DNA from 4 places in the Paenibacillus sp. P4_A7 genome. Region 2 is predicted to be linked to each of the others. Evidence: riboswitches for the same ligand, from Rfam matches in the RefSeq annotation. Region 2 holds a riboswitch; each other region holds the start of a gene.

Region 1 (3,155 bases), on a different contig from region 2:
TTTTCATTACACAGCCTCCGGCAACGGGGCGATCAACTCTTAAAACGTAAAGTCATATCGTGCAGTTCTTGAGCCATACGCGTCAACGCATTCACGGATTCCGAAACTTCTTCCATCGTAGCTAATTGCTGCTCTGAAGCGGCAGCTACACTTTCTGTCTTCGAGAAGGCAGCTTCCGTAATGCTGTTCATATCGTGGAGAGAAGCGGTAATTTCCTCTGTGCCTGCCGACATTTGTTGTGATGCGGCAGATACCTCCTCCATCTGATAAGCCACCTGCTGCACCCCATTCATAATGTTGCGGAATGCCTCTCCTGCTTCCTGCATAATCACAGTTCCGTGTTCGACCTCTATGCTGCCTTTTTCCATGGCGACAACCGCAGAACGAGTTTCACCTTGAATTTGCTGAATGATCACCGCGATTTGTTCCGCCGATTGTCTGGATTGCTCCGCCAGCTTCCGAACCTCGTCGGCAACGACGGCAAAGCCTCTCCCGTGTTCGCCCGCTCTTGCAGCTTCAATCGCGGCATTCAATGCAAGCAAATTCGTCTGCATCGAAATATCGGTAATAACATCTACGATTTGACCGATTTCATGAGATCGTATACCCAGTTGGTTAACAACCTTGGCCGAACCGTTGACCGATTCTCGGATCAAATCCATTTGGGACATCGCTTTCTGGATCGAAATATTGCCTTCCTGGGCTTCCTTGGAAGCTTCCATTGACATTGCGGATACATTGCCCGAAAATTCTGCAATCCGATTAACGCCGGTCGCCATCTCTTCCATTGCTCTTACGCTTTCGATAGAGCTTTGCATCTGCTGATCGGCACCTCCAGCAATGTCTTGAATGGCCGCAACGACATGATGGGTAGTTTGGCTGGATTGTTCGGAGCTTGCTGCCAATTGCTCCGAGCTTGCAGACAAGTTCTGAGACTCGAGGACGATCTTGGCAATGATTTCTCTCAAGCTGGTGATCATTCCATTGAAATCCTTTGAAAGAAGACCGATTTCGTCTTTCGATTGGTATGTAGCGTTAACCGTTAAATCCCCGTCCTGCGCTTTTGCCATCAATTGCTGGATGGTGCGGACAGGTCTTGTGATCATGTTAGAAATGCCATATCCGATCAAGGAACATAAAATGACGGCAAGTAGGGTAACGACAACGATGATCGATGTAGCCAGCTTGGAGCTTTGAAGACTTTTCTCATAAAAGATTTTTGCGTCGTCTTCATTGAACTTAACAACGTTCTCCAGGCTTTTGATCATTTCTGCACGGACCGGCTTGAACGAATTTACATATTCCTTATGCGCTGCTTCTTTTTGATTGGCAACTGCCAAGTTATCCACTTTTTTCTTGGCTTCGTTGTTTTTAGGGATCAAATCGATAAAGCTTTGGTACTGCTCTTGTGCTCTCGAAGACAACGTGATCTGCTCGAGACTTTTTCGTATCACCTGATTTTTATCGCGGGTCTGAACAATTTGCTGTTGGATTTGCTTAATGATAGCCTCGTCTTTCGCCAGCAACAGTTCAAGCTGCAAAGCATCCATTTGCGAATTACCGAACAGAAGTCCTTCGACCAGGCTGTTCGGAATCAAGGTTTCTTCGTACATAGCACGGGCATTGCTAGCCATCTTGTTCATGACGAAAAAGCCCGTAATGCCGATAATGAGAAGGAAAATAATGGAAAGTCCAAGCATTCCCCCAATTTTCGTTTTGATTCGTAAATCCTGAATATATTTCATGATCCAAGCATCCCCCATTAAGATATTGTAAAATAAAAAAGTCCACCCCAAAAGAAAGAGATGGACGTCCTCCAATTTTCGGTGACCCGGCTGCCGTAGATCGAAATCCTTAGGCCCGTAGCTTTGCGTCCCCCTCTTTCGAGAAGTATGCCTTTTCGTGATATGGGTATATCTATTGGCCAAAGTATAATATAGCTTTTTGGGATATACAAGACCTTTTTACTAAAACTAAATACTACTTTAGATACCGTTATGTCAGAATTTAGGTCAATTGTCACGGTCTATATAGGGAGTAAAGAACTGCTAATGGCGTTATTTCGCAATTATTAGGTTTATTCCCCTTATTTTTCTTCGGCATAATTTGACAAAAAATGAAGACTAGTTTATTCTCTGATTTGTCCGGACAAAACTACTTTTTTGGAAATGAGGGGTACATCTTGAGAAAATTACTATCGAAATTGGCTTTGTCGAGCTTGGCTATGGCACTTGTATTTTCATCCGGGTTGTCTACTGTAGAAGCTAGCAAGGACCCATCACACACCAATAATAAAAAAGCTAAAGTCGCATTGTTGATTCCAGGTTCATCCAAGGATGGCGGTTTTATGGAATCTGCTTACCGTGGATTAGTGAAGGCAGAAGAGGATTTCAAAATCAAGGCGACGTTTGTGGAAAATATCCCGCATGACACCGCTCAAATTGCGGATGCATTGCGCAAATTGGCTAAGAAAAACCCGGATATGATCATTGCTCATGCAGGGCAAAGCTCGGAAGCCGTGAAGTTGGTAGCTAAAGAATTTCCAAAAATAAAATTTGTTAATACACAAACGAATTTGACCGGCGATAATCTGTCCAGCTATCAGGTAAAACAGGAAGAATCCGCATGGCTGGCAGGCGCAGCTGCAGGACTTCTGACAAAAACGAATGTGGTTTCTCATATTTCCGGTGCACGCGTAGGTCCTGGTCTGTTGGGACGCGCAGCATTTGCCGACGGTTTGAAATACACGAATCCTGAAGCAACGTTCCTTACCACGTTTACAGGCAATCAAGAAGATGCCGCTTTGGCGAAAAGTGTTGCGCAAGCGCAAATTAACGCGGGGTCGGATATGATCTTTACTATGTTGAATAAGGCTCGTTCCGGTGTTACGGAAGCGGCACGCGAGAATGGCGTGTATCAATTCGCTAACGTTCGTGATTATTATGCCGATGCACCCGATGTTTTCATTGGATCTGCGATTTCGGATGCAAGCTTGACAGTATATGGAGCAATTAAAGATTTGACGGAAGGCACGTGGAAGCCGAATACAGTGAAAAAAATCGGACTTGAAAATCCGGATGCCGTTCGACTTGCCCTGTCACCTTTTGTTCCACAAGATGTGAAGGATAAAATTGTAGCGTTCGCCGAGAAAATCG
Region 2 (3,155 bases):
CAAATTAACTTCTAAACAACAAAAAAGACAGCAAGAGCGTGAAATTATTGACGAGTATCACAAACTGGTAACGGAACAAGCTCTGGAACCCCTGTATCAATCTTTTTTGGATTGGAAATCAGGGGTGTTTCCATATTTCGAACTTACTGAGAAAATCCATCTATTCCATAAGAAGAACCAGGAGATCTACAAGGACTTCGAGTACACAGGTCGTAAAGAACTCATTCTTCTTGCCAAAATGAAATTGGGCCGATTAACTGAGGATGATATTATAGAAAATAAATGGCTTCTGGAACGATGGGGATATGAGGACGAAAATGATTAGATGATTGTAATGGAGTTAGCCTTTCAGTATGGCTGTTGTTGAGAACAATTGGGAAGAAGCATTTGAACTATCAGTACACGAAAGTCAAAAATCTTTTGTTCCAAATATTGCAGAATCACTAGCGTTTGCTTTTATAGAACCTTGGGATGAGGCTTTAGACCCGTATGTTTTGTATGAAAATAATAAAATTATTGGTGCGTTTTATATTAGCTATACACCAAACAGTGATGATAATTATTGGATTGGTGGATTCAGATTGATAAGGTACTTCAAGGTAAAGGGTATGGAAAACAGTCTTTAAATAAAATTTTTGAATTTATAAAAGAAAAACACCGTAAATGTAGGGTTATATCTTTAACAGTAGAAAAAGAAAACAACAAGCTATCGATTTATATGAGAAGGCGGGGTTTATAAGCCAAAATCAAGAAAATAGCTATCAGCAACCTATATATTCGTCTTCTCAACTGGCAGGATAGTTGAAGAAGGGTAAGATCTATTTTTCTAAGTATTGAATACAGCTGTTATAAGTCCAAGAATTTTGAGTATAACCACATACGCTATAAATGAGGGGATGGTGGACAAGATGTTAAGATCATCTCACATCATTCTCTGCCGTAGCTTAAAGGCGATGTTCCTGCATCGCCCTTTTTTAATGTGAGTAAAATAAAGAAATCAGTCGAAAATACCATAATTGAAGTCCTCATGTTTGTTCAACGGGCAGGAAAGTTAAAAGAACTATCCCAAGTCAAGTGAATTAGTAAGACAAGTAAAAAAGCATTATGTGACCTTTACAACCATTTCGACAAAGAATGTAATAATCTATCATTTTTGTGAGACATGAAGCGATAACATGCGTAAAAGAGCTGATTTATAATAGATAAAGAAATCAAATGAAGCAGCAAAAGGGAGACGTTGAAATGCGATTAGTATCTGGGCACCTTAACCGCAAGGAGTCAGTGGTGCAACCGTCCCAGAATGAATGGGGGACATAGGATTATGGGACTTGTAAAATCAGAGGATAATCAGGACTTGGATTTGGAATGGGTAGCCCTAATAAAAAGCGCTCGATCAATGGGGTTTACGAAAGAAGACGTGCGTAAAGTTTTTCTGTGCCTTCAGGAAAGTGATAAGGATGACACTCAAGAAACGGCTGTTTAATAACAAATAAAACGTTATTCGCGCTTGATTTTCCACTTGTTAAATTCCAAAAATTCTTTAAACTGATCCTTGCTGACACCAGAGGCCACAGCCTCTCTTACCAATTCGGACCATTCATGTTCAAGATGATCAACCTTTTGCTCAGACTGGTCGATATTCAAAAATTCTTCAACTGTAACCTTCAATACAGCGCTTACCTTTTCGAGAAACTGAATCGAAGGATTTTGTTGAAGCCCTCGTTCAATGGAGCTTAAATAAGATTTCGCGACACCGGCTCTTTTGGAGAGTTCGGTCAGTGATAAGCCATTTCTCTTGCGTAGCATCTTAATACGTTCTCCGATCATTGCAACCCCCTCCTTCCTCACATCATTGTTGACTACTCTCTATTAAACGAACATTAAGAAACCGCTTGACACAATATAAGTGGATGATTCGAAATAGCAGAAAATATTTCTATGCTATATGATTCGTAGAGACCTGAGTGAATAAGGGTGCCACAGTGGTATTTTCATATTCTCTGTCAGAAGAAAATAAAGTCTTAGCCAAAAATTAAGTGTTAGACTGACGTGCTTCATTAAGCTAACGGGCAGGATAGCGTGGTGTTTAGGGGGTTCACTTTGTTAAACTGGAAGGATATTGAAACTCCCTAAACGAATTATTTAACGAGTACATTTGTTTGTTAATCAGTTACAGAATAACTCTTAAAGGTTGGGGATGTGAGAGTAAAGATATTGCAAATTACATGACAAGGAGCTACAACTTCATTTTCGAATATATACCTGAGAGCAATAATCGTTCGGGTTATTATTTTGGTCTCGTAGAAGAACTTCCTGGATGTCATGCTTTTGCTACAACAATGGCCAAAATGTTGAAAGAAATAGAAGTTGTCAAAAAAGAGTATTCGAATCACGGCTTAAAAACAAGGAATTTATACCCGGGCCTGACGATATGAGTCAACGCCGCCCATCCCATCTGAGAATTCAAATTAGGGGAGTGGGTATCGACACAACAGATGAATGATTTTGTCGTTATTAAATTAACGAGGAACGTTAGTTCCATAACAACAGGACGAGACAGCCAGCATAGAACGGCAGCCTCGTTGAGCTAACGGGCTGGATAACATGGAAGTATCTTGAATTAGTAATAAGCACTCATTTACTTTCGAGGTGACCAATATGGCAATTGGTGAATATCAATTTATTCTGTTTCCAATGGGGAACGTTTCGAATTTCTCGGAAGATGGTATAGAGTTTGTAGGACAAAATAAATTTAGTTTTTATCAAGCAGTAGAAGTGCTCGAAAAGTCAGCCCATATAAAGAATGACCCTACTTTGAAATCATGGAATTCTTTTTAAAGATGGATGTTATTTTCTTTTTTTTTGCTGCAAATATCGTCAGCCTTTCCGCTAACCGCGCAGTTTAAAAGAGAAAACATTTTGCGGTGCAAATATACGACGTTTTCGACCTTTGGTTATGAAACCAGTTTCTACAACAGAGGTTAGGTGTTACATAACCAATTAACCAGGTCCGTACGATTTTGATATATATTGACCCAGGCCTATATAAACGCGACACAAAATAATATAGTTATAAATGAAAACGAATACAAATCCGCACGGTGAATGGAGAAGGGAAAAACATGCGGCCATTGCTAACAAGAAATTACGTGCGC
Region 3 (3,155 bases), on a different contig from region 2:
AACCTCGTTCAGGGCATTAAAGTACACCGTTGGTCTGACGAATTTTCACGCAAAGAAGCAAGAGTCCATCATCCAAGAGATTTTCGCAAGAATGATCATGTACAATTTCGCTGAAATGATGACCTCGCACGTCGTCATTTCACAAATGGATAAACAGCACCCCTACCAAGTCAACTTCACGGTCGCCGTTTACGTTTGTAGACATTTCCTGCGCTCATGGGATGATGAACCCCCGCCCGATGTTGAAGCGCTGATTCGAAAAAACATTTTGCCGATTCGACCCATTCGCCCAGGGCAGAAGAATACGCGCAAAATCCGTTCGAAATCAACAGTTAGCTTCGTTTACAGAGTAGCATAGTTCAGTTCACATGAACATTTTTTTAAGTGGATATTCCATCCGCTTTGTTTGCTGTTCGTTTTTTTCTTTGCTTGCAACAAAAAACAAACGGCACAGGGATTTTCCCATGCCGTTTTGTATTCCATTTTTATCCCCGGTCTTGTCTTTGAGCTTAACTTAATGACATTGCCCTATGAGGTAGTAAGGGAGAGGACTGCTTTCACCTGTTTTTGGCAATGTGCTTAGCGGAACCTCCTCATCATCGATTATCACAGTTGTATCATCAGTAGGTGGCTGTTCATTCTCATCCGTTGATCCTTTGACGACGGTTGTTGGTGATGGTGTAGGTGATGGATCAGTTGTAGCTGATGGAGTAGGTGTTGGTGAAGGTGTGCTCTCAGGTGTAGGCGATGGTGATGTTGTTGTCGTTGCCGTCGGTGTAGGCGATGGTGTTGTCGGTGGTGTCGTCGGCGGTGTCGTCGGTGGTGTTGTCGGCGGTGTRGTAGGTGGTGTTGTCGGCGGTGTCGTCGGCGGTGTCGTCGGTGGTGTTGTCGGTGGTGTTGTCGGTGGTGTTGTCGGTGGTGTTGTCGGTGGTGTTGTCGGTGGTGTCGTCGGTGGTGTTGTCGGCGGTGTTGTCGGCGGTGTTGTCGGCGGTGTTGTAGGTGGTGTTGTCTCTGTTGGACATGGTGTGTTATTGCTTGCTTTTGTTATATTCTTTTCACCCCATGAGACTTTCATATCAAAAGGGCCCTCAATGGCATTTGTTGTGAAAGATATGGATTTATTTTTCAGTACGGTACCGCTGCCGGATTGAAGAGTTCCGATAGCCGCCCATGAGAAAGGCACATCAATATTACTTTCATTTGTTACCGTCCATTCTCGTTGTCCTGAAGGATTGACACAGGCATTTTCTACATTGAGTTTAGGATTGTTGATGACAGTTTTATTCACTGATGAATCATTGGTGACTACAAATTGGGTGCCCTCGGGTAAATTTGTTGTAAAGCCTGGCAATGTAATTTCTTTTAGTTCATATGTGCCGACTGGTAATTTGATGAATTCTAGAATACCATCTTCATTAGTAATGCCTTTTGTGAAAAAGACACCGTTCTTCCATAGCTCAAAGGTAACCCCAGCATGAGGAAGAGATACTTCGGATTCCATATAGAGATATTTATTGATGGTAATCTCTCCACAGCTTCCTTGGTTAACGACTGCTGTCTTATATGAGTCTCCATGACCACCGGTTCCTAATTCCCTTTGTTCTGGTCCGCTATAAACGTCGATTTGGTACGGAGCACATTGGGGCAGGTTAATAGTAACCTCATGCTTTCCAGCTGTATTATATATTTGGGTTATGCCATCAAAAAATATTTGTTTTTCAAGGGGGTGCCCGTTAACGTCTGGAGTTATACCAATAGGGAAACCATACACAGAGAAACTAACTTGCACGCAAGGTTTTATTGTACTGAAATAGGCAGTAGCTGTTCCATCAATATTAATGACTATTCCATTGTCATCTTTATTGTTAGGGAGTTTGGTACCTTGAGGGTGCATTAGTATATCTGTGGATTTAACAGATGGATTTGAGCAGGCGTCGTTAGTATTATTTTGCTCATCGCCTGGAACAGATTCGTCCGCACCTGCTGCCATGACAAGCGAACTTAATGATATCGATAGTATAAGTAAAATAGCAAGCCCTAAAGATAACCTCTTCTTAAATCTTTTCACAATCTCACACTCCCCTTAGATTGGTGGTCGAGTTCTAAGAGGGCCGGTTACACTACTAGCTCCGTATAATCCAAGTGTCCAAATGTAGATTATACATCATCGCTTCCCTAGATATGAAGAATGTACGAAATCCATCTTCTCTCTGCTCCCTTAGCATACGTATATTACATATGCGTGAAGATGTAGTAAAATGATAACATATATTGTAAATTGCTCAAGAGGGTTTATTTGTCGCTTTTTGACTGAAAAAATTAGGTTATTTTTTTGAAGCGGAATAAGCAATTACACATTTTATTATCTTGTCCTTTTACAGGGGAACCACTGGGCGCCTTGTGGCATATAGTGTCACAAAGAGGAGGTGGCCTCGATGTTTGGACTTCTACTTTTGGTGATTGGATGTTATCTATTGGCTGCATTGACGGTGCATCTGGTTTATCGCATTCAGCAAGGACGACTGGAATCCAGTAAGCACTATGTATGGATTGCAGATAGTCGGCAAAAGAATATGGAATGGTATATGCGTTCATTGTTTTCTTTTTCGCGGAGAATGGGGAAGGACGTTCGATTGACGATCGTTGACAGTGGAGTATCCGAGGAAACGCTTGCGATAGTTGAACGATTGGCTAAGGAGAACAATAAAGTGAGGGTATACCCAAGGTTGGTGGAGCCTTTAGCTCAAAAAGAAGATGGTAAGCGCTCACACCTAACACGGACCGATGCTACACAATTGCTATGGTTGCTGCAGGCAGAAGGGTTTGTATCCAGTGCTGACCATGCGGTGCTTGTCGATCTTCATAATCCAGCAGATTTGTCGAAAATGCCGTTCTAGTATATACTATGCGGTAGTTAAATATTTGGAGTGAAGCACACTCAATGACGCCTTTGGCGTTGTTGGGTGTTTTTTTGCGTTTTGGGGGTGTGAGGGAGGGGTGGGTAGGTGAGGGACCGGGCGCCGGGATGTCTTTTGCTGGATTAGAATCGCAAAACACAAAACGCGTAGTACCACATACGAAACACAAAACACAAAACACATTAATTAGTGAGGTTACTCAATAAATTGTGAGACTAATCTCACTAATAGCAGTGG
Region 4 (3,155 bases), on a different contig from region 2:
GCATTAACCAGCATGACCATCATTTGTTCGCGGGTAATGACGGCACTCGGCTTGAATAGACTGCCTTCAAAGCCTTTAACCCATCCCGCGGCGGCTGCCTGCTCAATCCACGGAGAGGCCCAATGTGTATCCGGCACGTCACGGAACGATCCGGCATCTGCTTGTCCGGACTTCAACCCTGCCGCCTCGACCAGCATCTTGGCGAACTCGGCGCGTGTTACAGATTGCTTGGGTTCAAAGTTCCCCGTCTGCATCCCATCCACGATCCATCTGGAAGCCAGTACTTCCACTTCCGATTGCGCCCAGTGGCCGTTCATATCTTTAAAAGAAGGGGAATAGGTAAAGAGAGCGTATAAGCCCGGAGTCATTACACTAGCGCGGACAGTGCGCCATGCCGAATCGACCGTTCCCCCTGCATAAACCCATTTACGATCGGATTCCACATAACGGTAAATACCTGTCCGATTGGCTGAATCAACTGTCTCGAAGGCGTGTTCCAATTCGAAGGTCAACGTGGCTGGCTTCTTTAGCTCCGATTCAGTCGTCCACTTCCAGCCGATACCCGCCCAAGTCATGCCCTGGGCCGGTTTACCATTGAACAGGGCCGTTTCCATGCTTTCCTCCAATACGATCCGGGTATCCGCTTCGAAGGTTCCTTGTTCAAACTTCAACGATGCCTCTTGATTGGACGACACGATACCGCCGTCTGAACCGATGACAGTCCCTTCCTGATTCGGAATGACGTCTGGGTTCGATGGATTGGCTTCCGTTTGGATGATGGTACGTTCCGCCAGTTTCCCATTGTTGACAAGGGCAAGTTCTTGCCCATTAAATCCGATGAATTGCGAAGGCTTGGTCACGCCTAAGGAGTAAATAGAACCACTAGTCAAGTCTGCACCCTTCATGACTGCCGAGCTCCCGGATGCTTCCAACCAGATGGCCGTCCCGTTCGAGATACTCATTTCGCTATATTCGACGCTCGGCTTGGCCGGTAAGGTCAGATCGACAGGCCGCGGATCGTTATCACCTAGATCAATGAACGTGTATTTTCCGAGGTTATCTAAATCTTTCTGCTTCCACAAAATCTCTTCACCATTGAAGACAAATCGCTCCACGTACTGGGAATACGGCAAGTCTAGAATTTTCTTATGCGTTTGAGACGAAATCGTATATTCATACAAGCCTCCATCCGAATACCCTTTATAGATGATGCGTCCGTTTCCGACGACCGGATCCCTTCCGCCTCCCAAGTCTGTCAACACGCCGGTCTCCATGTCGTATTGATGCATCTCATATTTTGGATTGGTCTGCCAGACAATATTGTTCCCGTCGATGGAAGGAATTCGGTGCTGGCCGATCGTATTATTCAGCTTCGTCTCTGTTTTCGTGCTCAAATTATAGCTGTAAATATCCCAGTTCAAGTTCCCGACACCTTCGTTTTGATCCCTCTTATCTGCCCATACGAGAACGACCTCCCCCTGCCTGTTGATACCAATAGCAGGTGAATCAGTCGGTTTCCCATGATTAGTGATGGCCGTCGTTTGCCCGGTTTTCGTATTGCCATAATAAACCCGATTACGATCACGCCATACGACATGCTCCCCCTTTAGACGTACGGAACCGCCGGTTATGTCGAAGGAAGATGTCTCATCCTTATACGTGTACACGGTCTCCGCATAAGCTTCTTGCCCTGATGGCAGCAGCAATCCCCCCAACAATCCCAACATAATGAGACATTTAAACGCTTTCCACTTTCTGCTCATCCTAATTTTCCTCCCCTGAAAAATAAATAGACCAAGCCCTTTAAGCAACCCGGCTGTCAGATCATGAACATACATGACGTAAGACCCGTGGCTTTGCGTCCCCGACTTTCGTACGGGTTTGCCTTTTATTAATGCTTGGTTAGTTCAAATCTACTATTTTAATGACTTACATAGTTCTTTCCGTCTATGCCCAACCAGAATTATACATAGAGTTACAAAATGTGACAATCATTATTTTGGAACTAGAGTAATATGCCGTCTCACTAACAAAACATCTGCTCATGTAATTGATCACCTTGAGCCTTGTCCCTATGCTGAATATAGTATAGTAATCAGAGGCGCTAAGGGTCCCAAAATCGATGAACAGCCCTTTACTGTTTTACAGTAAAGGGCTGGAATAGTTAGCTTCCGAATCGAGTAAAAACAACTTTTTGAATGTATCTCAATCATACTTTATAATCCAAAATACATATGTAAGAAAATACAAATAAAACGCCTTCCCGATTCGGCTGTTAAGCCGGTGGAAAGGCGTTTTTGAGTTTGAAGTACATTATGCATGGTACGCATGTAGTACAAGCTTGGCAAGTCATGCGTGGTAAGGATGCAGTACGAGTTTTATGCGGTTATTCCCACTCGATGGTAGCTGGCGGCTTGGACGTAACATCGTAGACGATACGGTTAACGTTGTCTACTTCGTTTACGATACGAACCGAAATTTTCTCAAGCACATCCCACGGGATACGTGCCCAGTCAGCTGTCATACCGTCGATTGAAGTTACGGCACGGATGCCGACAGTGTATGAGTAAGTACGAGCATCGCCCATTACTCCTACGCTCTTCATGTTCGGAAGCGCTGTAAAGTACTGCCAAATTTCACGGTCAAGACCGGCTTTAGCAATTTCTTCATGAAGGATAGCATCGGACTCGCGCACGATGTGAAGCTTGTCCTCTGTTACTTCGCCAAGAACACGGATAGCAAGACCCGGGCCTGGGAAAGGCTGACGCCATACTATCGCTGCAGGCAAGCCGCACTCTTCGCCGACTTTACGAACCTCGTCTTTGAATAATGCTTTAAGTGGCTCAACGAGCTTGAACTTAATGTCTTCAGGCAAGCCGCCGACATTATGATGCGATTTAATGGTTTGTGCTGTAGCAGTGCCGCTCTCAACGATATCTGTATACAGCGTACCTTGTGCCAAAAATTCAAAGTTTTCGAATTTATCGGATTCTTCTTGGAACACGTAAATGAACTCGTTGCCGATAATTTTACGTTTTTGCTCGGGATCATCTACACCCTTAAGCTTGCTCATGAAGCGTTCGCGCGCATCGATTTTGACAACCTTCATATCGAATTTGCCAACGAATGTATCCATTACGCTGTCCGCTTCGCCT

Evidence for each region. Region 2 has a riboswitch for cyclic di-GMP ahead of AC1DWN_RS04660 (anti-repressor SinI family protein). Riboswitches for the same ligand answer to the same signal wherever they lie in the genome.
Region 1: another riboswitch for cyclic di-GMP. It lies ahead of AC1DWN_RS06515 (methyl-accepting chemotaxis protein); the one in region 2 lies ahead of AC1DWN_RS04660 (anti-repressor SinI family protein).
Region 3: another riboswitch for cyclic di-GMP. It lies ahead of AC1DWN_RS09810 (SpaA isopeptide-forming pilin-related protein); the one in region 2 lies ahead of AC1DWN_RS04660 (anti-repressor SinI family protein).
Region 4: another riboswitch for cyclic di-GMP. It lies ahead of AC1DWN_RS00235 (S-layer homology domain-containing protein); the one in region 2 lies ahead of AC1DWN_RS04660 (anti-repressor SinI family protein).

The regions. Positions count from the first base shown of each region.
Region 1 covers NZ_JBFUHJ010000026.1:24,128-27,282, reverse strand. The annotation lists gene AC1DWN_RS06515 (methyl-accepting chemotaxis protein) at 33-1,745, opposite strand; cyclic di-GMP riboswitch class I at 1,823-1,907, opposite strand; gene AC1DWN_RS06510 (BMP family protein) at 2,183-3,155, shown strand, end outside.
Region 2 covers NZ_JBFUHJ010000016.1:44,926-48,080, reverse strand. The annotation lists gene AC1DWN_RS04675 (hypothetical protein) at 1-325, shown strand, start outside; gene AC1DWN_RS04670 (hypothetical protein) at 354-626, shown strand; gene AC1DWN_RS04665 (GNAT family N-acetyltransferase) at 563-739, shown strand; cyclic di-GMP riboswitch class II at 1,223-1,305, shown strand; gene AC1DWN_RS04660 (anti-repressor SinI family protein) at 1,322-1,483, shown strand; gene AC1DWN_RS04655 (helix-turn-helix domain-containing protein) at 1,498-1,827, opposite strand; gene AC1DWN_RS04650 (hypothetical protein) at 2,659-2,838, shown strand; gene AC1DWN_RS04645 (cache domain-containing protein) at 3,123-3,155, shown strand, end outside.
Region 3 covers NZ_JBFUHJ010000049.1:13,991-17,145, forward strand. The annotation lists gene AC1DWN_RS09805 (IS4 family transposase) at 1-358, shown strand, start outside; gene AC1DWN_RS09810 (SpaA isopeptide-forming pilin-related protein) at 515-2,068, opposite strand; cyclic di-GMP riboswitch class II at 2,101-2,181, opposite strand; gene AC1DWN_RS09815 (hypothetical protein) at 2,436-2,897, shown strand.
Region 4 covers NZ_JBFUHJ010000001.1:58,182-61,336, forward strand. The annotation lists gene AC1DWN_RS00235 (S-layer homology domain-containing protein) at 1-1,763, opposite strand, end outside; cyclic di-GMP riboswitch class I at 1,804-1,896, opposite strand; gene guaA (glutamine-hydrolyzing GMP synthase) at 2,387-3,155, opposite strand, start outside.